Regions from separate parts of the Cohnella hongkongensis genome, predicted to be linked through region 2. Evidence: predicted binding sites of a transcription regulator. Region 2 holds the regulator's gene; each other region holds the start of a gene.
What was found. Region 2 encodes Rex, which represses fermentation and respiration genes when NADH is low (regulators of the CRP and FNR family bind a similar motif). Its sites were predicted from a motif close to TTGTGAAATATTTCACAA; they were not measured.
Positions count from the first base shown of each region.

Region 1: the regulator Rex is predicted to act here: its motif matches at 5,554-5,571, upstream of nirB (nitrite reductase large subunit NirB).
Region 3: the regulator Rex is predicted to act here: its motif matches at 8,452-8,469, upstream of ACFO3S_RS26595 (DoxX family membrane protein).

Region 1 covers NZ_JBHSEP010000009.1:121,558-132,104, reverse strand. The annotation lists gene ACFO3S_RS14165 (PhoH family protein) at 1-1,194, opposite strand, end outside; gene ACFO3S_RS14160 (YhcN/YlaJ family sporulation lipoprotein) at 1,394-1,957, shown strand; partial or broken gene ACFO3S_RS14155 (uroporphyrinogen-III C-methyltransferase) at 2,326-2,631, opposite strand; gene nirD (nitrite reductase small subunit NirD) at 2,628-2,969, opposite strand; gene nirB (nitrite reductase large subunit NirB) at 3,002-5,431, opposite strand; gene ACFO3S_RS14140 (ANTAR domain-containing response regulator) at 5,845-6,468, shown strand; gene ACFO3S_RS14135 (anthranilate phosphoribosyltransferase) at 6,465-7,487, shown strand; gene ACFO3S_RS14130 (LCP family protein) at 7,538-8,677, opposite strand; gene ACFO3S_RS14125 (hypothetical protein) at 8,674-8,982, opposite strand; gene ACFO3S_RS14120 (YlaH-like family protein) at 9,049-9,351, opposite strand; gene typA (translational GTPase TypA) at 9,382-10,547, opposite strand, start outside.
Region 2 covers NZ_JBHSEP010000003.1:401,987-412,533, forward strand. The annotation lists gene ACFO3S_RS07320 (RNA polymerase sigma factor) at 1-173, opposite strand, end outside; gene ACFO3S_RS07325 (AAA family ATPase) at 368-1,861, opposite strand; gene ACFO3S_RS07330 (hypothetical protein) at 1,863-2,399, opposite strand; gene ACFO3S_RS07335 (cell wall elongation regulator TseB-like domain-containing protein) at 2,708-3,232, opposite strand; gene ACFO3S_RS07340 (amidohydrolase) at 3,229-4,533, opposite strand; gene ACFO3S_RS07345 (redox-sensing transcriptional repressor Rex) at 4,530-5,186, opposite strand; gene dinG (ATP-dependent DNA helicase DinG) at 5,183-8,098, opposite strand; gene ACFO3S_RS07355 (hypothetical protein) at 8,116-8,754, opposite strand; gene panD (aspartate 1-decarboxylase) at 8,826-9,209, opposite strand; gene panC (pantoate--beta-alanine ligase) at 9,194-10,108, opposite strand; gene panB (3-methyl-2-oxobutanoate hydroxymethyltransferase) at 10,105-10,547, opposite strand, start outside.
Region 3 covers NZ_JBHSEP010000031.1:38,329-48,875, reverse strand. The annotation lists gene ACFO3S_RS26625 (Gfo/Idh/MocA family protein) at 1-536, opposite strand, end outside; gene ACFO3S_RS26620 (carbohydrate ABC transporter permease) at 568-1,395, opposite strand; gene ACFO3S_RS26615 (carbohydrate ABC transporter permease) at 1,410-2,312, opposite strand; gene ACFO3S_RS26610 (ABC transporter substrate-binding protein) at 2,430-3,908, opposite strand; gene ACFO3S_RS26605 (response regulator transcription factor) at 4,051-5,622, opposite strand; gene ACFO3S_RS26600 (cache domain-containing sensor histidine kinase) at 5,625-7,424, opposite strand; gene ACFO3S_RS26595 (DoxX family membrane protein) at 7,733-8,275, opposite strand; gene ACFO3S_RS26590 (GntR family transcriptional regulator) at 9,003-9,239, opposite strand; gene ACFO3S_RS26585 (AbfB domain-containing protein) at 9,384-10,547, shown strand, end outside.

The DNA of each region.
Region 1 (10,547 bases), on a different contig from region 2:
GTCGATTTGCTCCGGATCGCCCAGAAGCACGATTTTGCTGTTCTCGCCGACGCGGGAGACGATCGTCTTGACCTCGTGCTTGCTCAAGTTTTGCGCTTCGTCGATGATGATGAACTGTCCGGGAATCGACCGGCCCCGAATATACGTCAGCGCCTCGACCTGAATGCTTCCCATGCCCATCAATATTTTATCGAGGTCTCCGGCTCGCTTCGTGTCGAACAAGTATTCGAGGTTGTCGTAGATCGGCTGCATCCACGGGCGCAGCTTCTCCTCCTTCTCTCCCGGCAAATAGCCGATGTCCTTGCCCATCGGAACGACCGGGCGAGCGATCAGCAGCTTCTTGAACTTATGCTCGTCCTCGACCTTCATCAGCCCGGCCGCCAGCGTTAGCAGCGTCTTGCCCGTTCCGGCGCGTCCTGTCAGCGTGACGAGTGGAATGTCGTCGCTGAGCAGCAGCTCCAGCGCCATGCGCTGCTGGGCGTTGCGGGCGGTGATGCCCCATACTGGGTCGTTGCTCATATGCAGCGGCTCCAGGCGAAGGCCGTCGGGCGTCACTTTGAGAAGCGCGGATTTGGAAGTGCCCATCTCGTCCCGAAGAATGACGAACTCGTTCGGGTGAAGTTTCGTCTTCAGTCCGAGCGATTTGATGCTTAACGACCGCGTCGAATAAAATTCGTCGATGACCGACGGGTGCACCTGCAGCGTAGCGTGGCCGGTATATTGATCCGTCGCCGGGGCGATTCGATCGGAGAGGTAGTCCTGCGCGACGATTCCGAGCACGTCCGCCTTCACGCGCACGAGAACGTCCTTGCTGACGAGGACGACCGGCCGCGGGCCGTCCGTCTCCTGCTCCTCCATATGATAATTCAACGCCACCGCTAAAATCCGGTTATCGTTCGTCATCTCTCCGAACAACTCCTGAACCTTCACGAACCGGCGATGATTCATTTCCACTTTAAGCAAGCCTCCGCCCGGCAGCGGGACGCCCGTATGAAGCGGCCCGTGGGTTCTCATCGCATCCAGCTCCCTGGAGATGTTGCGGGCGTTGCGGCCGATCTCGTCGGCCAGCCTCTTCTTGGAGTCTATCTCTTCCAGAACGACGGAGGGAATAATGACTTCGTTGTCGTCGAATGCGTACAAAGAGAGCGGATCGTGCAGCAGGACGTTCGTATCCAGAACATAGATTTTTCTCATGGACGTTCCCTCCCGATTCGAGCTTATGGGCGTATGCCGAGCCATAGCTCCGTTTTTTCTCCACGGCTTACATAGTGAACGGACGACAGGGAACAATACGAGAAGCAAGCTTTTCCTGCGAACGACCGACTCGACGGAGGCGGAAGCCGACTCCAAGCGGTCGATCCGGGCATCCCTCCAACCAGGGTGGTGAACAACGATGAAATTCAACAGAACGATCGCCGGCCCGGTCGCGGCCCTGCTCGCGATCTTGCTTGCGCTCGGTTCCGCCGGCTGCGGCGGCAACCGGCAGACGAACCCGGGGGCGAACGAAGGCGCGCCTCAGGCTCAAGCTCTGGACGGGACGGCGGACGACATGCAGCGCAACCCGCAGCAGACGGCTGCCCATCTCGAGTCGCTGGCCCGCGGCGTCGAAGGCGTTAAGGATGCCAACTGCGTCGTCTTCGGCAGATACGCGATCGTCGGAATCGACGTCGACGAGAAAATGGAGCGCTCGCAGGTCGGGACGATCAAGTACGCGGTGGCCGAAGCGTTCCGCAAAGATCCGTACGGCATCGACGCGCTGGTTACGGCGGACATCGATATCGGGCAGAGAATACGGGAAATCCACGCAGACGTTCAGAACGGCCGTCCGATCTCCGGATTCGCGGACGAGCTCGCCGATATCGTCGGAAGGCTTATTCCGCAAATCCCCCGCAGCATCATTCCCCCGAGAGAGCCGGAAAATCTGGGCACTCCTCCGGCGGAAAGACCCCAGAAATGACAAAAAGCCCAGTGAAAATTTCACTGGGCTTTCGTCATGGCTGCAGACGCACGGCAGTCCGTGCGTTCGCAGACGGCTTGTTGAAAGATCCGATCGGCCAAAGTAGGTCTCGCGTAGATCACCCGCAGCCCCCCATAACGGTTGTGCTGGCTTCATTATACCATATCCCTATCCGGTTTCCAACGGACTTTCGCCGCCAGTGCCGGTCCCTGCCGGAAGCGCGGCACGAAGACGCGGTGCGTAATCCGGCTGACCCCGACCGCCCGACGAGACCTTCACCCGGCCATCGCCGCAGCTTCGTCGGCCAGCCGTTCGAGCTGCTGCCGCACCTTCACCGTCTCCCCGACGATGACGAGCGACGGATTGACCGCCTCCTCTCCGCCGCGGCCGAAGAGATAAGGATCTCCGCCCTTGAGCCTCACAACGGTTTTCCCCCGCAGCGCATGCTTCGCCAGTTCGTCGTGAATCCGCTCCTGCGTCATCGCGTGGCGCCCGGGCTCCTTGCCGCAATAGACGAGCTGGGCGTCCGCCCTCGCCCAGCCGAGAAGCCGTTCGTCGACGAGGCGATCGTAGACGATGACGTCCGCTTGCCGGATCAGTCCGAGCGCTTTAACGGTGATAAGCTCCGGATCTCCCGGCCCGGCCCCGACGAGATGAACGATCCCGGGCCTCATGCGCCCTTCTCCGCGCCTGACAGCGAATCGATCGTCACATAGATCGCGCCGCTGGAGCGATCGACTTCCACCTCGTACGTCTCCACGCAGCCTTCGTCCGGCTCCTGCACAGCTCCGCTGCGCAGATCGATCCTCCAATCGTGGAGCGGGCAATGAACGACGCCGCCGCACACCATCCCTTCCGACAGCGCCCCGCCTTTGTGCGGGCACCTGTTCTCGACCGCCAGCACTTCCCCGTCCGAGAGACGGAATAGCGCGATCTGCTTGTTCCGTATGTTCAGCGTACGCGAACCTTTCAAGTCGATGTCTCCGATGTTGCCGACAAGAAGCTTGTTCATCCGCCTGCACCTGCCTTAGTCCTCGTAATAAGTTACACCGTTTCAGCTTCCGCCAAAGGCTCGAAGTTTTTGCGCAGCGTTCCGTCCTCGACGATCTGCTTCCACGGATCGGTCGTCAAGTCGAGCGTCCTGCGGATCCGGGCGTACAGCTCCGCGCGAGCCTCCTTGCCTTGCAGCGCGGCTTTCACCGCATCCAGGCCGATCCGTTCCACCCATGTCGACGTCCGTTCGTTCCATTGGGCGTTTTCTCTATAATATTGAAGGAACGCTCCCGCCCATTCGACGACCTCGTCCTCCGTCTTCACGACGCACAGCAGATCCGTCGCGCGCACGTGGACGCCGCCGTTGCCGCCGATGTGCAGCTCCCAGCCTCCGTCTATGGCTACGACGCCGAAGTCCTTGATCGTCGCCTCCGCGCAGTTTCTCGGGCAGCCGGACACCGCCAGCTTCACCTTGGCCGGCGTGTTCAGCCGTTCGAACTCCTTCTCCAGCCGAATGCCCATCGAGATGGAGTCCTGCGTTCCGAACCGGCAGAACGTCGAGCCTACGCAAGTTTTGACCGTCCGGAGCGTTTTTCCGTAGGCGTGGCCCGACGGCATATCCAGCTCCTCCCACATTCTCGGCAGATCCTCTTTCTTCACGCCCAGAAGATCGAGCCGCTGGCCCCCGGTAAATTTCACCATCGGCACGTCGAACTTCTCCGCCACCTCCGCGATTTTTTTCAGCTCCGCCGGAGAGGTGACGCCGCCGTAGATTCTCGGAACGACCGAGAACGTGCCGTCCTTCTGAATGTTGGCGTGGTATCTCTCGTTCGTAATTTTGGACTCCTTCTCGTCCTTATACTCTTCCGGCCACAGCATGCCCAGATAGTAGTTCAGCGCCGGCCGGCATTTTGAGCAGCCTTCGGGCTGGCTCCACTCCAGCACGTTCATGACTTCCTTGATGCTCTTCAGCTTCATCCGGCGGATCTCCGCGACGATCTCGTCTCTGCCCAGCGGCGTGCACCCGCATATGCCTTCCTTGACGTCTACCGCATTCTCGCCCGCATAGATGGCGAGCAGTCCTTCGACTTGCGGCTTGCAGCCGCCGCAGGAGCCCGAAGCTTTCGTGCAAGCTTTAATCTCCCCGACGCTCGCGCACCCTTTATTCAGAATCGCTTCCGCGATCGCCCCCTTGGATACGCCGTTGCAGCCGCAAATAATCTCGTCGTCCGGCAGCTGCTTTAACCGTTCCGTCGGATCGGAACCCGGCTGTCCCGGAGCGATGCCCAGCAGCAGCTCCTTCTCGCGGCCCTTGACCGACTCCCCGTTCTTCATGACGGAGTATAGCTTCGCCCCGTCTCCGGTATCCCCGAACAGCACCGCTCCGATCAGCTTGTCGTCCTGCAGGACGATTTTTTTGTATACGCCGTCGACCTCGTCCTGATAGCGAAGCGCCCGCGAGCCGGCAGGCTCGTCGTAGCGTCCGGCGGAGAAGACGTCCACCCCGGACACCTTCAGCTTCGTCGAGGTGACGGAGCCTTCGTAGCCGGCCGTCTCCGCTCCGGCAAGCCGCTTGGCCAGCACCGCTCCCTGTTCGTACAGCGGGGCGACGAGTCCGTAGGCGATTCCCCGGTGCTCCGCGCACTCTCCGACCGAGTACACGTCCTCCGCGCTCGTCTCCAGCCAGTCGTTGACGACGATTCCCCGATTGACCTCGATCCCGGCCGACTTCGCCAGCTCGACGTTCGGTTTGATGCCGACGGCCATCACGATCAGATCGGCGCTCGCTTCCGTGCCGTCGGAGAACGCCAGCCCCGTCACTCGCTTCCTTCCGAGAACGGCGCTTGAATTTTTGCGAAGCAGGAACTTCATGCCCTGCCGTTCAAGCTCGCTTTGCAGCATTTTCGCCGCCGTTTCGTCCAGCTGTCTTTCCATCAGGTAGCCGTTAATGTGCACGACCGAGACGTCCATGCCGAGATGAAGCAATCCCCGCGCCGCTTCCAGTCCAAGAAGGCCGCCGCCGATGACGATCGCGTTCCTGATCTTCTTCGACGCCTCTATCATCTTCTCGCAATCGCTAATATCCCGGAAGGCGATGACGCCCTCCTTGTCCGCGCCCGGCAGCGGCAGCATAAACGGATTCGATCCGGTCGCCAGAATAAGCTTGTCGTATTCCAGCGCCTCGCCCCGATCCGTCGTCACTTGTTTCTTTTTCGTATCCAGGCTCGTCGCCCGATGTCCCGCAAGCAGGCGAATGCCGTTCTGCTCGTACCAATCCCAGTCGTTCATGACGATCTCCTGCAGAGTCGCGCCTCCGGCCAAAACGGACGACAGCATGATCCGATTATAATTGGGATGCGGCTCTGCCCCGATAATAGTCACCTCGTACGCTTGAGGGGCCAGCTTCAGCAGATGCTCGATCGTCCTCACGCCGGCCATCCCGTTTCCGACAAGCACCAGCTTTTTCCTCGCGTTATTCATCATCATTTCTCCTCTCCCTCCCGAATGCCTGAAACTCAAGCAAAAACGGCTTTGGCGTCCTCTGGACGCAGAATCGCGTTTTTGTCGGAGGCGATCCATCTAAGGATAGCGAATTTGACCCTTTCTGAATCACTTAAAAAGCCCGCCTTCGCGCTTCGCGGATCAGTCATTCCGCGAATTCCGAATAGCAGGCTCCATTGCCGCTTGAGCGAGTACCTCGTTGTACTCCTCGTTATAAAAATGAATAGGTTGATGGTCTAACTATACAATATCGGTCGATCTCACGTCAATATACCTAACATAAATTTATTATTGTGAACGATAGACAGCAGAGCCCTCGTTATGTTATAAAATTTACGTGAGATTACATGACATATTGATTGGATCCACAGAAATGAGGGGGGGGTCGACATATGCGTTCCTTGTTGGTAATTCACGACCGCGCTCCGGCGGCAGAGAGGCCGCTTGCCCCTTCTGCTCAGGCACGCCCCGAATCGACGCTTCGCTCGCACGGCTATTTCGTATTCGGAACCTCCTCCAAGGACCAGGCCGCTCACCTCATCCGGGACGCGGATGCCGCGATTATGCAGCTTCCGATCCATTCGATCCACGCATGGGGCGACCGCCTGCTTCAGTTCAAAGCCTTGCCGCTGCTCTGGTGGTGCGACGAAGAAGCCGCGGCCCAATCTCTGGAAGCTTGCGAGGACGACATTCCGATCGACGGCCTGCTGACGCCCTCCATGACCGGCTCGGAAATTCATTGGGCTCTTCACATCGGGGCGAAGCAATTTATGGAGCGAAGGCAGTGGCTGAGCGAGAGAGAGCAGCTGCTCGGCCGTATCGAAGAGAGAAAATGGATCGATATCGCCAAAAAAATTTTATGCGAAATCAAAAACGTAACCGAATCCGAAGCCTACGATATTTTGCGCAAACAAGCGATGAACGAGCGCAAAAGAATGGTGGACGTCGCCACTTCGATCGTCAAGGTGCATCAGCTGCTGCAAGAAAACAAAGAGAGAGGGACGAGGCGGAGATGATCGCATGGTTAAAGGAAGTCGGCAGAGGCAAGCGGGGAGCCCGCGATTTGACCTATGAAGAAAGCCTGCAAGCGGCGGAGGAAATTATGAGCCTGCGGGCGACCCCCGCTCAGATCGGCGCGTTCCTCATGGCCGAGCGGATCAAAATGGAGAGCGTCGAGGAGCTGAATGCGTTCGTCGACGCGTGCAGACAAGCCGCCTGGCGGGAGACGCCGCTCGAGGAAGGAATCGACTGCGCGGGCCCTTACGACGGCCGCAAAAAGTCGTTTTACGCCTCCTTCGCATGCGCGTTCGTTCTCGCCGCTGCGGGACTGCCGGTCACTTTGCACGGCGCGGGCTCTCTCCCGCCCAAATGGGGAATCACGCTGCACGATCTGTTGGGCGAGCTCGGCATTCGTCCGGACGAACTGCCTCGCGAGACGATCGTAGCGGCGGCGAAGAGGACGGGTCTTCTGTACGCGCCGGCGGAGCGGTGGTGCCCGCCGCTCGGCCGGCTTCGCCCGATCCGCGAGCAGCTCGGCATGAGAACGGCGCTGAATACGGCGGAGAAGCTGATCGACTACGGCCGCTCTCCCTATCTCGTATTCGGCGTCTATCACAACACCGTCTTCGATCGCCTCTCCCGCCTGATGACTGCGCTGGAATACCGCAAAGCGCTGATCGTGCAGGGCGCCGAAGGCTCGGAGGACCTGTTCGTCGACCGGCCTACGCGCACTTATATCGTAGAGCGGGGCAGCGCCAGCTTGAACGTCGTCAGCCCCGAATCGTGGGGACTCGACACGCCCGTTCCGGACGTCGAGTGGACGGCCGCTTCGCAGATTGGAGCGACCGAAGCCGTTCTTCGCGGAGAAGGCCACCTGGCGTTCATGAACCAGGTGCTGCTGAACGCGGCGTACCGCCTTCATCTCGCGAACCGGGTCGGCTCCGTCGAGGAAGGGCTCTATACCGCCAAATCGATCCTCGAGCAAGGCAGGGCGCGGGACACTTACGAACGGTGGCGGGCGCTGCTCCAGCCGTAAAAAAATACGAATGGCGCCGCAGGGAGCGTTCCCTGGCGGCGCCATTCGCGCTATGGCTCTCCGGCGGCTGATTCGGCCGATCCGCTCGCTCCGGCCGCAGCGGCTCCCCCGCGTCCTTCAGGATGGAGCTCCTCCTCCAACGCCTTTTTCGCTTCCGCGAACCTGTCGTCGTCCAAGATCACGTACGGACTTTTCCAGGTGCCCGTCAGCGGAATAAAGCGAATATCGGAACGATTGATGCCGAAGTACGTCGTAATGATGTTCTCGATCTGCGATGCCGGAATGTCGGTTCGCAGGTTGTTGCCGACCGCGTTCAGCAGACCGTCGACCTTCGTGACGCTGCCGAGAGACTTCATCTTGTCGGCGATCGCGCCGAGCACCTGATTTTGCCGCTCGTTGCGCTGAAAGTCGCTCGATTCCGCCGTCGGCTTGAAGCCTTTGTTGGAATTGGACTGCCGATAGCGAACGAAGCCCAGCGCCTGCTCCCCGTTCAGCTCCTGTTCGCCCTTCACCAGATTAATATCGGTGCCGTCGACGGAATCCATATACCTCATATCCTGATCCACGGTCACCTGAATGCCGCCGAGGGCGTCCACAACGTCGACGAACCCCTGGAAGTCGATCACAGCGGTGTAATCGACCGGAATTCCGAAGAACCGGGACAGCAGCAGCCGGGTTTCGTCCTGCGCATATCCGGCAAGCTTCTCCTTCTCCAGCTTCTCCGTATTTTTCCCGTACATGTAGAAAGCGGCGTAATACCCGTTGGCCTTATGCCTCTTATACCCGTCCACCTTCAAATCGCTGTCCCGCGGAATCGAGACGATCGTCGCCGTTTTCGTCCGGGGATTAAAGGCGGCCACCATCATCACGTCCGTATTCATGCTGCCGGTCGCGCTGCGGGTGTCGAGCCCGAGCAGCACGAACGAGATCGGCTTGACCTGCGCCCGCTCCTCCTTCGGGATCGCGGCGGCGACGCCGGTGCCGTCGTTCGGCTTGGCGATTTTGGCCAGATTCGGCTTATAGGAGCCGAAATACAAATACGCCACGTATCCCGCCAGCAGAACGATGATCAGACCGAGCGACAGAAACAGGAGCCTGCCCCAGCGGAGTTTTCTTCCCGGCTTTTTCGAGGCTTTAGGAGCGGAGCCGCGTCTGCTTGAACGCGACGGAAGCGGTGTATGCTGGCTCAATCCTGATCCTCCTCATCCTCTGGATTGAATTCCGGTCCGCAGCCGGAGGACCCGCCGAACATCTCCCGATTCAGTTGCTCCACGGCTTCGCGGTCGAACCAGACCGTGCGCGAAGCGCCGCCTTCCTCCGCGACATAAGTTATGTATACTTTGTGTTCGTCCGTCGAGCCGACATCGAACGACGTCAATCGATGGTCCTCCGACAAAATTTGCGTGAAAAAGGCAAGCGTCTCCCTGGCCGCTTCGTCGTCGGGTCGTTCGGAGACGATCCATTTCATCTGCAGCCAATAAAATAAAGCATCCATCAGAGACACGGCAGGCTTCCTCCTCTTCTCTGCAGCATCCGGACAGTCGGCGGCGCCGGCGGCGGGTTAACCGGCCGGCGGCGCCTCGCCGTCCTTGTTCTTCCGATGAGCCTTGCGCTTGTCGTAAAGCTGGCGAAGCCTCAGCAGCAGCATCATAGCCACCGCGACGCCCATGCACTGGATGATCGGAAGCTTGTCCAGCTGCAGCAGCAGCAGCACGAGGCAGCCGAGCGCCAGAACGATATGCACGACAATCTCCTTCAGAATCGGGAGTCTCCCGACTCTGAAGACGGAATTGAAAATGTAAATCGTACAGGCGACAATCAAAATGTAGGAAATGATCGGGTGATCGTGAAACCACTGTTGCATGGAAATCCCCCTTTCGTGCGTGGCGGGCGATTAGACGCCCGACTCGGCCATGCGGCGATGCTTCTCCGCTCTGTCGCGCTCGCTCTTGTTCAGCAGCTTCTTGCGAAGACGGATGCTCTTCGGGGTAATCTCGCACAGCTCGTCGTCGTTCAGGTATTCGAGCGCTTCCTCGAGCGACATCAGGCGAGGCGACTTCAGCTTAACCGTCTCTTCCTTGTTGGCGGTGCGAATGTTGTTCAGCGCCTTCTCCTTGCAGATGTTGACGATAATATCGTTATCGCGGGTATGCTCGCCTACGATCATGCCCTCGTACACGTCTTCTCCCGGCTCCAGGAACAGTATGCCGCGATCCTCGACCGACAGCATGCCGTACATCGTCGATTTCCCCGTCTCGCTGGCGATCAGAACGCCCTGATGCCTTCCGCCGACCTGGCCGCCGACGACCGGTCCGTAGCTGTCGAAGGCATGGTTCATGACGCCGTAGCCGCGCGTAAGCGTCAGGAAGTTCGTCCGGTAACCGATCAGCCCGCGAGCGGGAATGAGAAACTCCAGACGCACCTGGCCGTTGCCGTTGTTAATCATGTTGACCATCTCCGCCTTGCGCGTTCCAAGGCTTTCCATAACCGCTCCCATGCTTTCTTCGGGCACGTCGATCAGCAGTCGCTCGATCGGCTCGCTCTTCACGCCGTCGATCACCTTCAAAATAACCTCCGGCTTGGACACCTGCAGCTCGAATCCTTCGCGGCGCATGTTCTCGATCAGAATGCCGAGATGGAGCTCGCCGCGTCCGCTGACGATGAACGCGTCCGGGCTGTCCGTCTCCTCGACCCGCAAGCTGACGTCGGTCTCGATCTCCTTGAACAGCCGCTCGCGCAGCTTGCGGGAAGTGACCCACTTGCCTTCGCGTCCTACGAACGGGCTGTTATTGACGAGAAACGTCATCTGCAGCGTAGGCTCGTCGATGGACAGCACCGGCAAAGGCTCGGGATGCCCCGGATCGGCGATCGTCTCGCCGATGTTAATCTCCTTCAAGCCGGCGATCGCCACGATATCTCCGGCGGCCGCCTCCTCCACCTCGATCCGCTTGAGACCCTGGAAGCCGAACAGCTTCTCGATGCGAGCCTGCTTGACGGCGCCTTCGCGATCGATGACGGCCACCGCCTGGCCTTGCCGGATATGGCCGCGATTCACGCGCC
Region 2 (10,547 bases):
TTAATAAACACCTCTTGCGTAATATCGTCGGCGAGATCCCATTTCCGGGTGATGCTGTAGGCGTAATTCCAGACTTCCTTGCCGTAGGCCGTCATCAATTCGTTCAGCAGTCCCTTGTTGTCGTCGCTTTCAACCATATATTTAAGGAAATCGAATTTCCGCTCAGACTCCAATCTTGCCACCTCTAATCCGTTAGACGATTCATAAGCGCACTCGGTTCAATGCTATCATATTTTAAATGCGATTTCCTTCCTTACGGCCGCGATTCGACTTAAATTTACCCAAAATTATGTAAAACCGCGAACGCGGTCATGACCGAAGGGAGAACTGTCCGGTCCGTATCGCCGGACAGCCCGCCCCCCGATCGTCAGGCGGCCTCCTGGGCCAGCATATCGCGAAGCTGCTTGCCGGACAGCGTCTCCTCACTGACCAGATGGTTCAGCAGCAGCTGAAACGAAGCCTTCCGACGCTCAAGCAGCTCTCTCGTTTTGTCCGTCAATGCGCCCAGAATAGCGGCGTTCTCCGCCGACCATTGCTCTTGCGTCAGCGCCTGGGGATGAACGATGCCAAGGTTGGACATGCCGGATTCGATGATCGTTCTGACGATGGAGGTCGCCTGATCGAAGTCGCCCTTGGAGCCCGTGCTGCGGCCTCCGTAGAAGATTTCCTCCGCGACGGCTCCGCCGAGCGCGATCATGATCTGCTCCTCCAGCACCGTCTTCGTGTACAGGTAGCTGTCCTGACGGGGATGATGACGCACGTACCCGAGCGCTTGCCCGCGCGGCGTAAGCGACACCTGCGCGACGCTGTTCGGGCGGACTGTCTCGGCGACGATCGCATGCCCCAGCTCGTGGATCGCCACGCGTTCGCGCTCCTCTCTCGTCGTCTCGCGGTCCATCCGCTCGCCCATCATCACCTTGTCGATCGCCTGCGTCAGATGCGCCGCCGTAATTTTCTCCGCCTCGTCGCGCATCGCATAGATCGCCGCTTCGTTCATGACGCTCTCGAGCTGCGCGCCGGAAAACCCGAACGTCTCCTCCGCCACCTTGGAGAGAGAAGCTTCGTCGTCCAGCGGCTTGTTGCGGGCGTGCAGCTTCAAAATGTGCTCCCTGCCGTTCTTGTCCGGCATATCGACCTGAATGTGGCGGTCGAATCGGCCCGGACGAAGCAGCGCCGGGTCCAGCAATTCCTTCCGGTTGGTCGCCGCGATGAGCAGAACGCGAATCGACTCGTCGCCCTGCACGCCGTCCATCTCCGTCAGCAGCTGGTTCAACGTCTGGTCGTACTCCCGATGCTGGCCGCCGTCCCGTTTGCCCCCGATCCCGTCGATTTCGTCGATAAAAATAATGGCGCTATTGCGCTTCAGCTTAACCGCCTGCTGCCGAGCTTCCTTGAACAGATCGCGGATTCGCCCGGCGCCGACGCCGACGTACATCTCCACGAATTCGCTGCCCGATGCGGCGATAAAGGCGGAATGCGTATACTGCGCCGCCGCCTTCGCCAGCAGCGTCTTGCCGGTGCCCGGAGGTCCGGTCAGCAGAATGCCCTTAAGCGGACGTATGCCCAGCTTCTGAATTTTATCCTTGTAGACGAGAAAATCCAGCGCTTCCTTCAGCTCCCGCTTCGGCTGATCCTGGCCGCCGATATCGTCGAAGGTGAGAAACTCGGGCTTGCGAATCGCCGTCTTCTTGCCTCCGGCCGCCCCCATCGCCATTCCTCCGCGCGAGCGGGACAGCATAAAGACCGCCCCGAACAGAATCAGCCCCATGACCAGAATGGCCGGAGGCAGACCTACGTACAGAAGAAACACAAGCGCGACGAGAATGGAGCCGATGGCCATCTCCCTGCCGTAATTTCCGATTTTACGCATTCGGCCACACCCCCAGCATGGCGGGCTGACGAGGCAGCACGACGAATTTCGCCGCGTCCCCGTCTCTTAGAGAGACGTAGACGTTATTCTCGTCGATGTCGGTCGTCGCCGTAACGCCCGGAAATGGCTCCGAGAGCTTCTCCATCGCTTCCCGGACGCCCGAATATTTGCGGTTCTCCATCGCTTCGGCGACGTCGAACAAGGAATAGCTCCACGCCTTGTCGAGCAGCTCGCTGCCGCGTGCCGTCACCTTAAGCTCCAGCTGTCGGCTGCCGATCTCTCCGGCCCCGTCCTGCTTGATCGTCCGGTACACCTCGCCCAGGTTGGCGCCGGCATCGAGCTCTACGCTGATCTTGACAAGCGAGCCCGTCATATGGACGTCCGCGGCTTCTACGCCCGGTACCGAGACCGCGACTTTGTCGAGCGGCTTCTCGATGCCGTAATGGCGGTAGGCGAACCATCCGCCGAACAGAATGGCGGCCGTGAGCGCCGCCGTTATCGTAATGGGCAGAATTCTGATTTTTTTCATTCGCCGATCCCCCTTGTCTAGTGTCTCTATGCTGTCTGATGCGATCGGGACTGGTCAAATAAGGTCAAACGAACGGCTTGGCCCTATCGAGTACACTAAAAGTATATCAGGAAATGATAGACGAATCGTTAGACGATGTCTGGCAATTCGAGCAAAATATCCTTTAATTTTATTTCGCATATTGAGAACAAATAGGACCATTCAACTGCGCGGCGCTTCACACAGGGGCATATATACGGAAAAGGAACCGTCAAGGATAATTCCTTGACGGTTCCGGCTATCCATCGACAAGAAAGATACGAGGACATTTACTGGGAAGACAATACATAAGTGCGAATAAGCGAGCCGTTCTCGAAAGAATAGAACTCGAGCGACTGGCGCTCTTCGTCGCCGGCGTCCCGGTAACGGATTTCCCATGCGGCCTGGCCGTTAAACCAGGCGGGCATCATCCGGATCGGCTCGGCGCTGTGAGCTTCGGCGAACTTGGCCCGCATCTGCTGCTCGGTCATGTTCTCGCTCGCCTTTTTCCGGACGATCTCCTCCTGCAGCAGGAACAGCGTCCACGCTTCGCCCCCGGCGTCCTCGCCCCTCACGATCCATACCGTATCTTGCCACGTATGCCGGTACACTTCGTCCACGCGGACCAATTCGCCCTGCTCTTTGGCGGCACGGATCGCCTGCTGCTCCCCCCGGCGGTAATCGGAATCGGCCGAACGGACGTACAGCACGAACGATACGGCGACGAACAAAAGAAAGCCGGCGATAAGGATCAGCCATCTGCCGGGAGAAAGAGAAGGCAGCGCTCGCTTGCCTTCGCTTCGGCTCATGTTCATGCCCGCAGCCTCCGATAGCAAGCCTCGGCTTCGGCCATGATCTTCTCCTCGTCCAGTGTGGTCAATCGGCCGTCCTTCAGCAGCTGCTTGCCGTCCACCCATACGTGAACGACGTCGGAGCCTCTGGCGGAGTATACGAGGTGAGACTCGTAATCGGTGCGCGGTACGAAATGGGATTGGGCGATGTTGACGGCGATGATGTCCGCCTTCAGGCCGATCTTCAACTGTCCGGCGACGCCTTCCAGCCCAAGCGAACGGGCCCCGTACAGCGTGGCCATGCGAAGCGCCTCCGCCGCCGGCACGACGGTCGGATCTCCGCTAACGCCCTTATGCAGCAGCGCTGCAGTCGTCATCTCCTGGAACAGGTCGAGATTGTTGTTGCTCGCCGCCCCGTCTGTTCCGAGCGATACGGTCACGCCCGCTTTCAGCAGCTCGGGCACCCGGGCTACGCCGCTCGCCAGCTTGAGATTGCTGATCGGATTGTGGGATACGGCGACCTTCCGTTCGGCCAGCAAGGCGATTTCCTCGTCGTTCAGGTGAACCGCGTGGGCGACGAGCGTCGGTCTTCCGAACACGCCGAGACGATCCAGATGCTCGACCGGACGGCAGCCGTAGTCGCGCACGTTCTGCTCCACCTCGGTCAGCGTCTCGGACATATGGGTATGCATCGGCAAATCCAGCTCGTGCGCCGCCTCCACGAACTTCAAGATATAGTCCGGCGGGCACGTATAAGGCGCATGAGGAGAGATCATGACACGAATCCGGCCGTCCGCCCGCCCGTGCCATTCCCGCGCGAATCCGATCGCGTCCTCCAGCTTGGCCTTCTGCACGTCTTCCGGACATAAGCCGATGACGCCTCTCGTCAGGCTGGCTCTTAAGCCGGAATTCTCCACCACTTCCGCGACGCGATGCATATGGTCGTACATGTCCACGAACGTCGTCGTCCCGCTCTTGATCATCTCGGCGGCGGCCAGCGCCGATCCCCAGTAGACGTCGTCTCCGGTAAATTTAGCCTCGGTCGGCCACATATGATTTTGCAGCCAATCCTGCAGCACGAGATCGTCGGCCATTCCTCGCAGCAGCGACATCGCCGCATGGCCGTGCGTGTTTACGAGACCGGGCATAAACAGCAGTCCGCTGCCGTCCACAATCTCTGTCGCTTGATCGGCTTCCTCCGGCGGCGCTTCCCCTTCGCCCATCCGGGCGATGATTCCGTCCTCCGCAACCAGCCAGCCCTGGAATACGGGCAGCTGCTCGTCCACTGTCACGAATAGGCCCTGTCTGATCAACAGCCGGGTCATGATTTCACTTCCCTTTCTCTCTCATCCTCATGAGCGTCCATATAATAAGCCAGGCTCAGCAGCTCGGCGGTAAAATCGGCGTTATGAATGCGAACGCCGGGGGCCGCCTTCAGAACGACGGGAGCAAAGTTCAGCAGCCCCTTAATGCCGGCGGCCACGAACTGGTCGGCGACGTTCTGCGCCTCACCGGCGGGCACCGTAATGATGCCTACGGCAATGTCGAGCTTCCGAACGGTGTCGGCAAGCTCCTGCATCGGCTGAACCTTAAGATGATTAATGGAGGAGCCCGCTTTGCTCTGATCGGCATCGAACACCGCCACAATCTTCATATTGTCTTTAATGTACATGTTGTAGTTGCACAAGGCGCGGCCCAGATTGCCGGTTCCGACCAGAGCGACGTTCATCGTTTTGTCCAGCTTTAAGATTTGGCGGATTTTCTCGATCAGGTAATCGACGTTATAGCCGACGCCTTTGCGGCCGAACTCGCCGAAGTAGGCCAAATCCTTGCGGATCTGGGCGGGATTGAGATCCAGCTTCTCCCCCAAGTCCTGCGACGATACGGTCTGAATGTGACTGAGGCTGAGTTCGTTCAGATAACGCAAATAAATCGGCAGCCGCCTGACGACGGCTTCGGATATTTTCATCGGCTTCATCGCATGTCCCCTCTCTTTTGCCCTGCGGCTAACGGTTTTTCCCCGTCCTCTTCCGATTGCAGCCATTGCGTAATTCTTGCCGACATGCCGGCTAGCGGCAAATGCTCCATTTTCGGACCCGGCAGCGAGTACAGAAAATATTTGCCGTAGCTCGTATCGATGACTCTCGTATCGTACAAAATGACGATTCCCTTGTCGCTGGCCGTTCGGACCAACCGCCCGAAGCCCTGCTTGAACTTAATGACCGCTTGCGGCAGCGACAGCTTCATGAACGGATTCTGATTCTCGGCCTGCAGCTTCTCGGACTTGGCCTCGGCCACCGGATGGTTGGGCGGCTGGAAAGGCAATCTCACGATCGCCAGACAGGTAAGAGCGTCGCCGGGCAGATCGATGCCCTCCCAGAAGCTGCTCGTGCCGAGGAGCACCGAGGCCGGCCGCTTCATGAACTGCTGCGTCAGCCGGCTTCTGCTGCCGTCGTCCACGCCCTGTCCGAGCACCTGAATGCCGGCCGGCTCGAGGAGATCCTTAAGCGGGCCGTAGACGTTCCTGAGCATCCGGTAGGAGGTGAACAGCACCAGCATTCTGCCGCCCACCGTTCTGGCCGTTTCGTGAAGCGAATCGATCAGCGCCCGGACGAAGCCCGCTTCCCCGTCCCTGCCTTTAATTGCCGGGAAATCCCGCGGAATAAGGACAAGCGCCTGTTCCCGATAACGAAAGGGAGACGGAAGCATCGCCGTTCTCAACCTCCCGTTCTTCTCCGCATCGGACAATCCGAGCTGTTCGGTCACATATTTGAAAGACTTGTCGATCGTCAGCGTCGCGGACGTCATAACGACGCTCGACTTCTTGTCGAAGACGCCTTCCTTCAGCAGCTCGCTCACGTCCGCAGGAGCTCCGTACACGCTGACGGAGCGATTGCGGTACTGGGAGTTCCCTTCGGCCCAATAAACGAATTCGGGCCGCCCCAGCGTCACGAAAGACTGCGCGTCGGCGCGAATGTTGGCCAAGTCCTTCAGCACGCCGCCCAGGTCGGTCAGCAAGCCCTGCATGCCGAGCTCGTCCGACTCCTCGCGGATTTCGGCCGCCAGCTTCTCCAGCGGACGTATCAAGTCGGACAGAAGCTGAATGACATTGTTGCCGTCTACGCTCAGCGCTTCCCATTGCGGAGGAAGATCCGCCGGCTTGATTCGCAGCGTGAAGGCGCCGGTCTCGTCGGCAGGGGCCCCCGTGGCAAGCATCGCGAACAGCGCCTCCATCCAGCGATCCCAGGCTTCGCGAATATCTTGAACCTTGGGCGCAAGCAGCTCCAGCTTCTCCGTCCAAGCTCCCGCACGCTCCGTTCCCATCGCAGCCACGTCTCCGATCAACTGCGGCAGCAGGCCGGTTCGAGCGTCCTTCCACATCCGCTGCAGCGGAATGAGCAGGGAGGAATAGGACGTTTTCTGACCGAGATGACTGCTCGCTACTTCCTCCAGATGATGCGCCTCGTCTACGATCAGCCGGTCGTAGGCGGGAAGCAGACGATGATCGGCTCTCATATCGGTGAACAGCAGCGCATGGTTCGTGATAATTAAATCCGCCTTGCCCGCTTCCTGGCGGGCCCTGTGGTAGAAGCAGCGCCTGAACCACGGACATGCCCGATTCAGGCAAGAGGCCGCGTCGCTGGCGACGGCCGCCCACTCCTCGCGGTTGCGCCCTCCGACGTTCAGCTCCTCCGATTCTCCCCGGGTCGTCTCTCCGAGCCATACGGTCATGCCGCCGCGAACGACCGCATCCTCCTTGCCCAAGGCATGCTCCGGAATTTGCTGCCGGCTCTCGAACTTCCGGAGACATAAATAATTGCTTCTGCCCTTGAACACCGACGCCTTGAAGGGCATCGGAAGCACCTGCTGGAGAAGCGGCAGGTCTCTTTCCCGAAGCTGCTCCTGAAGCTGGATCGTATGAGTGCTGACGACGATTTTTTTATCCTCTTTCCGTCCATAATAGAGAGCGGGAAGCAAATAGCCGAGCGACTTGCCAGTTCCCGTCCCCGCTTCTACCAGCAGATGGGAGTCTTCACGGAGCGCTTCGTGCACTTCGCGGAACATAATGTCCTGCCCCTCCCGCGGCTCGAAGCCCGGAAATCTTGTCTTTAACCGGTCGCTTACGATCGCGAGATAGCTCTCGAAATCCATGTCCGTCCATTCGTCGGAAGCTGGAGGCGCCTCCTCCTCTTCGCGAAGCGAAGCCTGCTCGTCGCTCCAATCTCCGACATTCATGGCGAACTGGCGAAAATGGTGGATCCCTTCTTCCGGAATCGGCGGCTGGGCCTCTCGCCGGGCCAGCGCGTCCGCGATCAGCCAGCCGATATCGTGCCGATCGGGATCGAACAGCGCGTTCAGGCGCTGAAGCGTAAACATCGGCAGCTTTCTCAGCTTGTCGACGCACAGCCTGAACAGCTCGGCAGTCGCCCGCGCATCGCTGTCGGCCTGATGCGGCCGGTCGTGATCAATGCCCAGCGACTGCGTCAGAGATGTCAAAGAAAAGGAAGATTGCGTCGGAAAGACGAGCCGGGCCAGATCGACCGTATCGATTACCCGACCCGCAAACGGCAAATAGCCGCTCCGATCGAGGGCGGCCTGCAGGAAATGGACGTCGAAGCCCGCGTTATGGGCAACGAGCACGACGTCCTGAAGCAGCGGAACGATATCGTTCAGCATCTCCTCCAGCGCCGGAGCGTCCGCAACGTCCGCATCGGTAATGCCGGTGAGGCGGGTAATTTCCTGCGGGATCGGTTTGGAGGGACGCACGAAGCTCGCATACGTGGAACAAACGGTTCCCGTCTCGTCAATGAACGCGAGTCCCGTTTGGATAATTTCATCTTTGTCGGACGACATGCCCGTCGTTTCAAAATCGAGCACGGCAAATTTCATTCCAGACTTCCTTTCCGTCACGCCTGCACGAGCGATTGCAGCTCCGCGCTGCCGAATTGCAGCTGAATTTGAGTATTCCCTTGAGTCACCGACTGAAGGTTGGCTTGCGGATCGTGAAAGCTGGGATCGGCATCCATAGCTTTGCGAAAATAAGTTTCCGCCCGGTCCAGATGGGCGTAGACCGCCTGAATGCATCCGAGCGCGTTATAAGCGATCGCCCGCAGCCGATTGTCTTCCGCAACGGCGGCAATCAGCTGAAAATGCCTCTGGGCTTCGCTCCAGCTTTTCAGATGCATCAAGGACATCGCCAGAAACAGCCGGGCGAACAAAAAGTCCGGGTCGTCGGCGATCGTCTGCTTCAGCTGATCGGACGCCTGCTTGAACATCTGCAGCTTAAAATAACCTTGGCCCCGGACGTAAGAAGCGAGCATTCTTTGCGGCTCGGGAACGACAAGCTCGGCTTGCTGCTGAAGATCGCGAAAGGCTCCCATCTTATCCTCGAATTGAAGCCATAACTCAATCATATCATCACTTAGCGTTTTGAGCATGTCCCATTGTTGCCGACAGACGATTTTTTCGTCTGCGGTCGCTTGCGGATAACGCAGGATGAGGTCGTCGAGCACGTCGTTCAACGTCGCAAACCATTGCTGGATCATGTTACTCCCCCTTGATCGCAAAGTGATACCGTACTGCTCATTCTGCGTTCCGCGGGGGTGTTTCATACGCCTTACAAAACGGTCGAATGCGGTTCTTCCGCCAACAATTTGACAACGCGATTGCCTTCGCCCATAATCGCCACCCGGGGGTGATGGTTGCGGGCCTCCTCGTCGGAGAACAGACCGTAATTGATGATGATCACCTGGTCGCCCGGCTGCACGAGCCTGGCTGCCGCTCCGTTCAGACAGATGACGCCGGAGCCCCTCGGGCCCGGAATGACGTAAGTCTCGAATCGGGCTCCGTTGTTGTTGTTGACGATCTGAACTTTCTCGTCGGGCAATAGATCGACGAGCTCCATCAAATCCTGATCGATCGTGACGCTGCCTACGTAATTTAAATTAGCCTCCGTCACCGTCGCGCGATGGATTTTCGCCTTCATCATTTGTCGAAACATGGTTCAACACCTGCTTCCTTGGGATTTAACAGCCGATTGTCGATCAGGCGCGTGCTTCCGAACCGGACGGCAAGGGCGATCAGGAGGAGGCCGTCGATGCTTCGCAGTGGCGTATTCTCGTCCGGCGGCAACAGATCGGGATAAGACAGCGCTTCGGCATATTCGATATCGGCCAGCGGATAACGTCCGATCTCCCGCTTTAGCAGCGCGGACAGCTCCCGAGCGGTTGCGCCTTCGGCGATCCACTCCGGCGCCTTGGCGAGCGAATGCGACAGCGACAGCGCCTGCTTGCGCTCCTCCGCGCTTAAGTAGACGTTCCTGGAGCTGAGCGCTAATCCGTCCGGCTCGCGCACGGTCGGACAGGGCACCACTTCTGTCGGTATATTCAAGTCCTGCGCCATTCTTGTTACGACGGCGACTTGCTGGGCGTCCTTCAATCCGAAATAAGCCCGGTCCGGCTGAACGATGTTCAGCAGCTTGGCGACGACCGTCGCCACTCCGTCGAAATGGCCGGGGCGGCTCGCTCCGCAAAGCCCTTCCGTGACCTCGGCGACCGTCACCGTCGTCACGCGCTTCTGCGGGTACATCTCCTGCACGGTCGGCAGGAAGACGAGATCGACGCCGCAAGAAGCGGCCAGAGCGATATCCTTTTCCTCGTCTCGCGGATATTTGTCCAAATCTTCGTTCGGGCCGAATTGAATCGGGTTCACGAAAATGCTCAGCACGGTCAAACCGTTCTCCCGCGCCGAACGGCGCAGCAGGCTGGCATGCCCTTCGTGGAGATAGCCCATCGTCGGCACAAAGCCGACGCCGTTCACGCGCTCGTCGGCGCCGGAACGTCTGAAGGCTGCGATCTTCTGCCGAAGCTCGGCGATCGTTCGAACGGTGGTCGGTTTCATGATCGGTGACCTCCATACAAGCTGCCCGTTCCGCTATTTGCGGGGGCGGCGGGCTGCTTCAGCGTAAATGCGTGCTTCTCCTCGGGAAAAGCTTTCGTTCTTACTTCTTCTACGTATGAAGCGATGGCGTCCCGGATCGTATCGCCGACGTTCGCGTAGCTTTTGACCATTTTTTTGTCGCGAATTCCCGAGCCGAACCGGATCAGATCGTGAAAAACGAGCACTTGCCCGTCGCAGCCGCGCCCCGCCCCAATACCGATCGTCGGAATGCCGACCGAGCGCGTGACCGCTGCGGCCAGTTCTTCGGGGACGAGCTCGAGCACGATGCCGAAAGCGCCCGCCTGCTCCAGCGCCTTGGCGTCTCGCAGCAGCCTCTCCGCTTCTTCGTCGTTTTTGCCCTGCACCTTGTAGCCCCCGATCTGACGAACCGACTGAGGCG
Region 3 (10,547 bases), on a different contig from region 2:
AGAACGCCTCCGCCGTCTCCCGCCCAGGTCCCTCTCCAGCCTCCGCTGTCATAGTACGCCTGGTCCCGATACCAATGGACGCAGGCGGACGCCAGCACCGGGCGACCCAAGCCGCCCGCATCCAGCAGCGCTTTGAGGCGGACGACGTCGGGGTCGAAGCGGTGCTGCGAAATGACACCCAGTCTGAGGCCGCGGCTGCGAAAGGCCGCCAGCGTCTCGTCCGCCTTGGCAAGCGCGATCTCGATCGGCTTCTCGACGATCGCGTGCTTGCCGGCTTCGGCGGCGAGGATCGCGATATCGCCGTGGCTGCCGCTCGGCGTGCAGATGCCGACGGCGTCGATATCGTCCCTGTGCAGCAGCTGGCGGAAATCCGCGTGCCCCTCCAGCCCCCAAGCCTCCGCGAAGGAGGCGAGCCGCTCCTGAGATTTGCCGGCGACGGCGACGAGCTCCGCATTCGGCAGCGACGATATCGCCGCCGCGTGAGCCGACGCGACTGCGCCGCAGCCGATCAGCCCGAATCTGATTTTGGAAGCCATCGCTTGCTTCTCCTCTCTGGACGGGTTGGATTCAAGCTTTAACGGCCCCGCTGGTCAGCCCGTCCACGAAGTATTTCATGGCGAAGCCGATGACCAGCATCAGCGGGACGGAGGCCAGCACGTAGGCGGCCATCATCGGCCCGTAGTCCGTCGCGTACTCGTTCGAGAACGACATAATGCCGGTCACGATCGGCTTAAGCGCCTTGTCGTTGATCGTAACGAGCGGCCAAATATAGTCGTTCCATGAAGAGTGAAAGTTCAGCACGGCGATCGTCCCGAGAATCGGCTTGGACAGAGGAAGCACCAGGCTTCTCAGAATGCGGACCTCCTTGGCGCCGTCCATGCGGAAGCTCTCGAACAGATCCTCCGGCAATCCCGCGAAGAAGCTGCGAAGCAGGAACACGGCGATGATGCAGCCTCCGGCGATTTGCGGCAGGATGACGACCGCGTAAGTGTTCAGCATGTCCATCGCGACGACGAGCTTGAACATCGGAATCAGCAGCAGGACGGCCGGAACCATCATCAGCGCGATAACCAGATAATAGAGAACCTCCCGGCCGGGAAAACGGTACCTCGCGAACGCGTACGCCGCGAGAGCGGATACGATCAGCACGCCGGCAACGGCGCATACCGCGATAAGGATCGAGTTGAGCGCGAACGGCACGACCGTGTCGAACGCGCGCCGGTAATTGTCCCATTGGATGACGTCCGGAAGCTTGAACACGCCCAGACTGACCTGCATGTTCGATTTGAAGGAGGTCAGCACCATGATCAGCAGCGGGAAAAAGCTGAACAGCACGAACAACGCCAGCAGAGCGATTAAAATGACGGAAACGAATTTTCCGTAGGACGATGACATCGATAAGCCCCCTCTCAGATCTGGTCTGAGTCCGACTTGATCAGCTTGTTGGAAGCGATCGTCAGCGCCAGCATCAGAATGAGCATCACGAAGCCGATCGTGGAGGCATAGCCGAAATCGTTATGCGTGAAGCCCGATTGAAACATATACAGACCGGGAACGAGCGTCTCGCTGCCCGGCCCTCCGTTCGTCATGATCAGTTGCTTGTAAAAGGACTGCATGCCGTGCAAAATGCCGAGGATAAAAATGAGCTTGAGCTGTCCCATAATCATCGGAACGTCGATGGACACGATGCGCCGCCAAGCGCCGCAGCCTTCCATGACGGAGGCTTCGATCAGCGATCTCGGGATCGCCTGAAGCGCGGCGAATACGACGAGCAGGAAAATCGGGTTCACGAACGGGAAACCCGAAAACAGGACCGAGAACAGCGCGGTATCCGAGCCGCCGAGCCACAGCTGGGGAGGAATGCCGAACAGGTCCACGATCGCGTTCATCCCGCCTACGACCGGATTATACAGAAATACCCACACCAGAATAAGAACGACGGACGGAACCGTAATCGTAACGACGAACAGCGTCCGAAACACGTACTGAAGTCTGGCGCTCTTCAAATGAAACAGCAGCTCGGCGATAAACAGCGGCATCAGCACGCCGACCGTACAGTCGAACAGGATGAACCATAGCGCGTTTTTCAACGATTTGTAGAACGTGGCATCCTTGAACAGCGCCGCGAAATTGTCCAGACCGATGAAAATGGCCTCGTTGCCGCCCTTCCATTGATAGAACGACATCTTGAGCGCCATGACGATCGGATAATAGCTGAAGACGCCCAGCAGAGCGATGAGCGGCAGCAAAAAAAGGTAAGCGTGCTTGTGGCGGTAGACCGCCCGAAGCAGGTTAAAGCCGTACGTTGACATGATAAGGGCCCTCCCGTTCCTCACGGCGCCGGGCCGGAGCGCCTTCGAAGCGGCGCCGGCGGCGGAACATCCGTTCCGCTGCCGGACGCCTCGGCCGGTCCGGTCCCGAACGGCCGGTTACTTGTTGCCGTAGTCGTTCTCCTTGGACCAGCCCTTCTCTTGCTTGACCTTCTCCGTCTCTTCCTTCATGTTCTTGGCGATCAGCTCGACCAACTGGTCGGTCGTAATGTCGTCCAGCACATAGCGTTGAATCTGCTGCAGCACGTACTGCCGGGCGTTCGTGCCGAGAATGGCCTGCGAGTTCAGATCGACTTGGTTTTGCGGTCTGTACTTCGGCAGGTACCGCTCCAGATTGGCATTCGGCTCTATGCCGCCGACCGTAGGCGTAATCCAGTTCAGGTCCGCAAGCTGCGTCGCCATGGCGGGCGAAGTATAGAACATGATGAAATCCATGACCTCGTCCTGGATGTTCTGCTTGATGGCCGACGGCATAACGACGAACGCGTCGGCCAGATCGCCGAATTCGGCGGGATTTTCGTTGGAGGTCGGCGCCAGGTCCTTCGTGATGACCGGGAACTCGAACGTATCCCAGTTAAACGGCGGCTTCATGTCGCTGGCGAACGGCTTGGCGTCGATATTGATCGTGAACGTGTGAACGGCTTTGCCCTGCAGCCACATGTCCCGGGCCTCCGTCATCGTCATCGCGATCGCGCCGGGCGCCCAGTAATCCGTGAACTGCTTGAACAGCTCGTACAAGCCGCGCACCTCCGGCTTGGCGACGTCGATGATGCCCTCGTCTACAGCTTTGACGTACTCGTTCTGCTCGTACTTGTTGTTCTTGTACAGCGTGTCGATCTGGCTGACGAACTGCTCCTGCGTCTGCTGGGCGGCGAATCTCGCGAACCAGTCCCAAGCCGACGTGACCTTGAGAAACCCGGAGAACGGCTCCGCGCCGATGCCGGCCTCGCGAATCGCCTCGAAGTTGGCGATCATTTCCGGGAAGGTTTTGGGCACCTGCAGCCCTAATTGGTCGTAGACGTCTTTGTTGTACGCGATCTTCAAGGTCACCATCGAGGTGGCGATATTGTTCAGCTTGCCGTTGCGCGTGGAGCGCATCAGGTTGAGGTCGACGTCGCGGAAGCTGTCTCCCCATTTTTGATTCGTATAAGGGCTTACCTGCTCCAGGTACGGATTCATCTCCAGCACGGTGTAGCCTTTGTCGTTATATTTGGTGTAGGGTAGATCGTAGCTGAAATCCATGACGACCTCGGGCTCCTGGTTGCCGGCCAGCTGGGCGGCCATCCAGACGTCGAAATCGGCGTTGCTCTGGGCGACTTCTTCGAAGGTGATGCTCACGTTGGGTTTTATTTTTTTGTACTCGGAGATGACCAGGTCCATGCCGGCTTTTTTTCCGGGACCGGCCCATGAGGCGATTTTGAACGAGATCGGGGCGTCCCCGCCGGTTCCGTTTTCCGCGTTCTGAGACTCGCCCGATTTGGAACCGGAGCCGCCGTTGCCTCCGCAGCCGCTGAGCAGCGCCGCGGTCAGGCCGAGTAGAACCAGCAGGGCAGCAATCGTTTTGGATGACGCTTTCATATCTGTTTTCCCCTTCCGATGGATGAACTGGCAATTCGTCTGCGAAGGCCGCCCGAAGCGGCCGCCCGCGAACTGAAATCGCTTACTCCAACGTTAACCCTTCGGCGGAAAAATGATAATGCGGCAAAGTTGTCCCGTATGTTTAATTTTTTGTCCTGCTCCGCTGATACTCGCTCGGGGTCATGCCGGTATGCTTGCGGAACACTTGGCTGAAATACCTCTGATCCTCGTAGCCGACCCGGCTCGCGATTTCGTACACCTTGTTCGACGGATTGCCGAGCAGTCGGCAAGCTTTGTCGATGCGGATCCGGGTCAAGTAGTGCAAATACGTTTCTCCCGTTCTTTTTTTGAATACTTTGCAGAAATAGCTGGGGTCGATGAAAAACGTTCTAGAGATGACGTCCAGATCGATCGGCTCCGCGTAGCGGGTATTCATGTACAACAGGATGCTGTCGATCTGTCCGCCGCCGGCAGGCTCGAAGCTTCTGTCAAAATGTGCCCGAACGCGCTGGAACGTTTCCCCGAACCAGCCTCTGCGCCCGGCCAGCGTATCGTGCCGTCTCATCCCGTCCGGCGATAACGCGCCCTCCTCCTCCAGCTTTCCCCGCGCGATCCCGATTTCCCCGAGCGCCTTGCGGACTTCGTATAACAGCTCGGCGCAGACGCGATAGACGTCCTGCGGAGCCAGTCCCGCGCGGCGGATTTCCTCGAAAAACTCGTCCAGCTCGCCCAGCATAGCCGCTTCGTCGTTCTCGCTTACGGCTGCCAGCAGCCGCCTTGCCTGCTCCTCGGGGTCCGGCAGACGACCCGCGCTCTCCCGCGGAAGCGTGTGGAAGGCAATGACGGCGCCGACTCCTTGGAACAGCTTGTGCCGCAGCGCAAACTCCGCCTGCCGGCTAAGCTCCGGAAGCCCGGACAGCACACCGGCCTCCGATACGCCGATCGTCGGAGCCGCCCCCAGCCGCTCCTTGATGTTCCCCATGCTCTCGTCCAAACACTCGCCGACCCGCCGCTCGAGGTCCTGTCCGCCGCCAAACAGCAAAGTCGCGGCTCCTTCCTCGCAGGCCATGTACAGACGAATCCCCTTGCGCTTGCAAACCTCCGCCAGCAGCTCTGTCAGCTTGTCCTCGTCAGGCAGCGGCCCCTCTCCTTGCAGCAGTGCCACCTGGTAGCAGGCGTCCGTCAAACCGAGATCGTAATACGCCAGCTTGTCTTCGCCGATCGACGAGGGGGAGACTGCCCCGGAGACGAGATCCCGAATGAGCTTTCCTCTTACGAGGGAGAAGCTTTCCGTTGCGGCGGATCGCAGGGTGTTCCAGTCCGCCTCGTTTTTCTCGAGACTCTCGATATGCGCCCGAATGCCCCCCAGCACGGATACCAGCTCCTTCTCCTCGACGGGTTTGAGCAAATAATCGGATACCCGGCTCTTGAGCGCGCGTCTGGCGTACTCGAATTCGTTAAACCCGGTCAGCACGACAAAATGAGGCGTCATCCCGTCCCGAAGACAATCCTCGATCATGTCCAAGCCGTCCTTGTACGGCATTTTAATGTCGGTCAGCACGACCTCGGGCTTCAACGTCCGAATCGCCTCGATGCCTTCCTCTCCGTCCCTGGCAGTTCCGACGATGCGAAAGCCCATATCCTGCCAATCGACGAATTGCTCCAAGCCTTTGATGATCATCGCGTCGTCATCGACGATAAGAACCGAATGCATCGCTATTCCTCCCGTTGAGTTTCGGTTTGTTGTCTGCCTCGCGGTATTCTCGCCGTCACGCACGTATAGCCGTCCGGCTCGCTGTCGATCGCCAATCCGTAGGACTCGCCGAAGTGCAGCCGCAGTCTGCGGTGAACGTTGATCAACCCGATATGCTCCTTGTCGCTGCCCGGATCGTCCAGATTGCGCTTGATTTCCGCAAGGCGCTCCGGTTCGATGCCGGCCCCCTCGTCCCACACCCGGATCAGCACGTCCTCGCCGTCCTCGCGGGCGGTTATCGAGATCCGTCTCGCCCCCCGTCTGCGGTTGATGCCGTGCTCGATCGCGTTCTCTACGAGCGGCTGCAGCACCAGCTTCAGGATTCCGACGTCCTGCAGCGGCTCGGGAACGTCGATCCGAACGTCCAGCCGCTCCTCGTACCTCAGCTTCTGCAGCTTGATATAGCTGATCAGGTACGCCAGCTCGTCGGCCAGCGTCGTACGGCCTTTCCGGTCGGATATGATATACCGGAACAGATGGCCGAGCGCCTTGATCATCTCCGCCGTTCCGGGGTCCTTATTGACGACGGCGAGCATGCGCACGGATTCAAGCGCATTGTATAGAAAATGCGGCTTGATCTTGCTTTTCATGGCGTCGAACTCCGCCTCCCGCTTCATCAGCTCCACCTGGTGAATCCGGTTTTTCGTTTCGTTCAAGTCCGCTACCAGCCGATAGAAGCCTTGCCCGAGCCCGGCAATCTCGTCCTGCCGCGCGGGCGCCGGCAACGGCCAGAAAGCGAAGTCGCCGCTGGCGATCCGCTGCTTCACTTCTTTGGACAGCCTCTTGAGCGGCAGCGTCATCCGGTGGGCCAGCAGCGCCGCCAGCAGGAACGCCCCGACGACGCAAAGGCCGGTGGACAGCATGATGATTCGCTTGATGCGGGTCTGCGTCTGCTGCATCTCCTGGAACGGAGAGGAGACGATCAGGCTCCAATCGCTGCCGGGGAGGTCGTCGAACACCGTCAGCCGATTGGCTTCTCCCGGCTCGTAGATGCCCGCCAAATCCAGCTGCCCGCCTCTCCTCGCCCCGGCAAGCGTGCCGGAGGCAAGCGATTGGCCGACCGCGGCTTCGTCGGTGCCGGAGATCATGAGCCCGTTCCGGTCGGAGACCAGAATTTCAGAGCCGTTCGCGAGATTAACCGCCGAATTGATGCTGGAGAAATCCCGCTCGGCGAAGGCGATCAGCACATAGCCGAGGTTGCGGAAGGACTCCTCCGCCTTGACGAACTGCTTGACCTTGCGAGCGACGAAAATATACTTGCCGTTATGAGTATAGCTTCCCCAGTAAGGCTTGCCGTCCAGCCGGTTTACGGCGTCCTGCCAGTCGGGTTCGGCAACCGAGGCGGGCAGAAACGTATTGCTGCCCGAGTAGGTTTTGTCTCCGTTGAGGTTAACGATGGCGATCTCCTTGGCGCGGACCCCGTGGATTTTCAGCTCGTAGAGCTGCTTCTCGAGAAGATTGGCGGCCGTTATTCTCATCTGGACGCTGCCTCTTCCGTCCGTCTTCAACAGGGGATCGATGATAGCCGAATTGGTCATGATCATCAGCGCGGCATCCGCCGCTCCGCTCATGAAGCTCGCCACATTTTCCTTGGAATGCTTCAAAGCGGTTTCCATCATGTCCATGCCGTTGCGATGAATCATCTCGGAAAATTTATTGATGGTAAACACGGAAATGATCGTTGTCGGGGTAATGATGAAGACCAGCAGAAGGATGAGAATTTGCGAACGCACGCTGCCTCCGATCATCCGTCTTGTGAACACTGGGAGGATCACCTCACTCTGTAAGCGCTGTCATTAAGCCGATGCCGTTAATGCAGATAAGTATAGCAGGTCACGCGGGTTTCGGATACTGTGAGGTTCCGGAAAAACGAACAGCGGCCGATAGGAACGCGACGGTTGGCGACGGCCAGAAGCAGACCGGTTTCCTGCTCAAGCAAACACGCCGTCGGCGTCCTCTAGACGCAGAAAAGCCGGCCCGCGGGCCGGCTTTCGTGTACTTATATGGTTTGTACGATGCGGATCAGGATTCCCCTGTATCCGCAGGCGCTCCGGCTCGTCTTTCGACGAGTTTACTTTGCCAGCGCCCCTTCTCCGGTTGTCGGATTTTTCGGCTTGCGGTGGAAGAGGCGGTCGACGCCTTTATGAAGCAGCGGGAGCACGTAGCGGTCAAGTCCGAAGCGTCCTGCGTTCGTTCCGGCGGCGAAGACCAGCAGGCCCAGAAGCAGGAGCCAAGGGTTCGTGCTTACCGTTCCGGCGAAGAGGAACATGAAGTTCATCAGCAGTCCGAAGAATGCGGCCGTCAGCGTCAGCGTCCCTAGGATGAGGCCCAGTCCGACGAGGAATTCTCCCCAAGGGATCATAATATTAATGAGCTTGACGTTCGGCAGGGCGAAGTGTTCCAGGAACGCTTGGTAGGTCGGGTAGACCGCCTCCCCCGTCGCCTTGTCGACGATCGGGTTGTTAATCGCGTTGTTCAGGAAGCCTGCCGCGTTAAACGGCGTTTCGCCGGTCAGTTTATGCCATCCGGCCGTCAGCCAAGCGTACCCGACTACGAATCTGACTATCGTGACGATGACTGCGGCGATACGGTTTTCTCTCCAAAATTTCATCATGGTGCTCACTCCCTAATGGGTTTGTAGGTTGCGGAGATTCTCTTACGTTCGATTATCCGTTGGTCTGTATCGTCCTATTCGCCGATGCGCGAGATCGATGGGTTGACATCGGGATCACCATCCTCATTGGCTGTCTGTCTTTCTGTCTTTATTGTAAGGCCATTTTCAGATTAGGATTGTGATTAAAATCACAAACTAGGGCGAGTTCATTAGGATGACACATTTCATGAAGACGTCCGTCTATTCGAAGGCTCAACGTGCCGTCCCTGAAGCCGACTTGTCATGTGGGGAGCCCGCATAAGGCCGAATTTCTCTAAAAACGCCGTCGGCGTCCTCTAGATGCTAAATCGCGCTTTTGTCGGAGGGGTTTCAGATAAGAATAGCGCATTTTATAATTTTTAAATGACCGAGAAAAAGGACCTCAGTCCCCGCTTCGGAGTGAAAGTTGAGGTCCTTTCGCGTGTGAGTCGGGAGATCGGCGAGTCGTGGGTGTTTCCGCTGTACCGCAAGGAGCATCCGCTTAAGCCGGCGGTACGTTCATTCGACCGCGCCCGAACGCAGTGTTTTCGTGTGCGCGTGCCGGAGGGACATCGATTCGATCCCCTCGTTGAATGACGTTAGGTTCAAGAGGGTATAAGCAGCGGAGCAAACAAGCGGTCCGTACGAGCGGATAGAGAGAATGGAGCCCTTTTAGTTTAGAGTTTCTTAAAACCATATGCGGAACAACTCATCTTTTCGCGCAAGGAGCGACGAAGGTGCCCTTGCCCTGAATTCGGACGACGACACCTTCGTCCGCCAGCCTGTTCATCGCCGTCTTAACGGTCATTTTACTAACCTGGAATTGCTGCACCATCTCCGCCTCCGACTTCACCAAATCGCCGGGCCGAAGCTCCCCCTTGCCGATTCTATCTTTGATATCGCGTTCGATTCGTTCGTATTTGAAAATACCGTTTTTTTTCTTCATAATCGATCACCCCCATTCTTATTTTTATTTTAAAACATACCAAATTGATTATGTAAAGTATAAAATAAATCAATTATAATTCATTACGTAAGCGCTTGCAAAAAATCGAGAGGAAGGATGAGAAAATTGAGGAGAATATTCAGGTTGTCCAGAATCGGCTTTACGGTCGTACTCGCCTGCATGATTGCCTTCTCGACCGCTTCCGCTTTCGGTCCATCGACGATGTACACTTCCCCGAACACCAATCCTAGCCCGGGGTCGCTGTATCCGCGCGTGCTTACGCTCAAGCACAACGGGATATACAACGGCCGAATGCTGGCAACGTTCGAGAGATACGTTAACGGAACACCGACTTTCCCCATTTATGAAAGCACGAACGGAGGCGTCAGCTGGACGCAGATCTCCCAAGTCGCCGATACCGTGAACGGATGGGGATTGAGGTATCAGCCCTTCCTCTTCGAGCTTCCGCAGGCGATCGGCAGCATGCCGGCCGGCACGATTCTCTGCTTCGGCAACTCGATTCCGAACAATCTGTCGCAAACGAAGCTGGATCTGTACAAGAGCACCGACCGGGGCCAAACGTGGACGTTCGTCAGCTCGATCGCCTCGGGAGGAGCGGCGCATCCGAACGGACAAGAGGATCCGGTGTGGGAACCGTTCGCCCTCGTCTATAACAACAAGCTGATCGTTTATTATGCCGACGAACGAGATCCGAACCACAACCAGAAGCTCGTTCATCAGACGTCGACGGACGGCGTCAATTGGGGGCCCGTCGTAGAGGATATCGCGCTCGGCAACAAACGTCCGGGCATGCCCGTCATCGCCAAGCTGGGCAACGGTAATTATATTTATACTTACGAGTACGGCGGCGCGCCGGAGGCCAATTTCGCGATTTACTACAAAATCTCTTCCAACCCGGAAAACTTCGGAGCGGCCAACCAGCCCGGCACGGTACTCCGAACAAGGGACGGCGTCGTTCCGACCAGCTCGCCGTACGTCACGTGGCTGTCCGGAACCGGACCGAACGGGACGATCGCCGTATCCGCTTATTCCAGCTCGGACATTTACCTCAACTCGGAGAACGGGGCCGCCAACAACTGGACTCGCGTCAGCAGCCCGGTTCCGGGCGGCTATAGCAGGGCGCTGGAGCCGCTGGCCGACCAGCACAGCCTATTTATCATTTCGAGCGGAGCTCTGCCTAACGGCAGCAATCGCAACTCCGTCGTATACGGAAGCTTGGATATCGGAGACGGCAGCCTGATCAAGCGCCTGAAGTCGCATTCGCCGTCCAACTACTTCGTCAGGCAC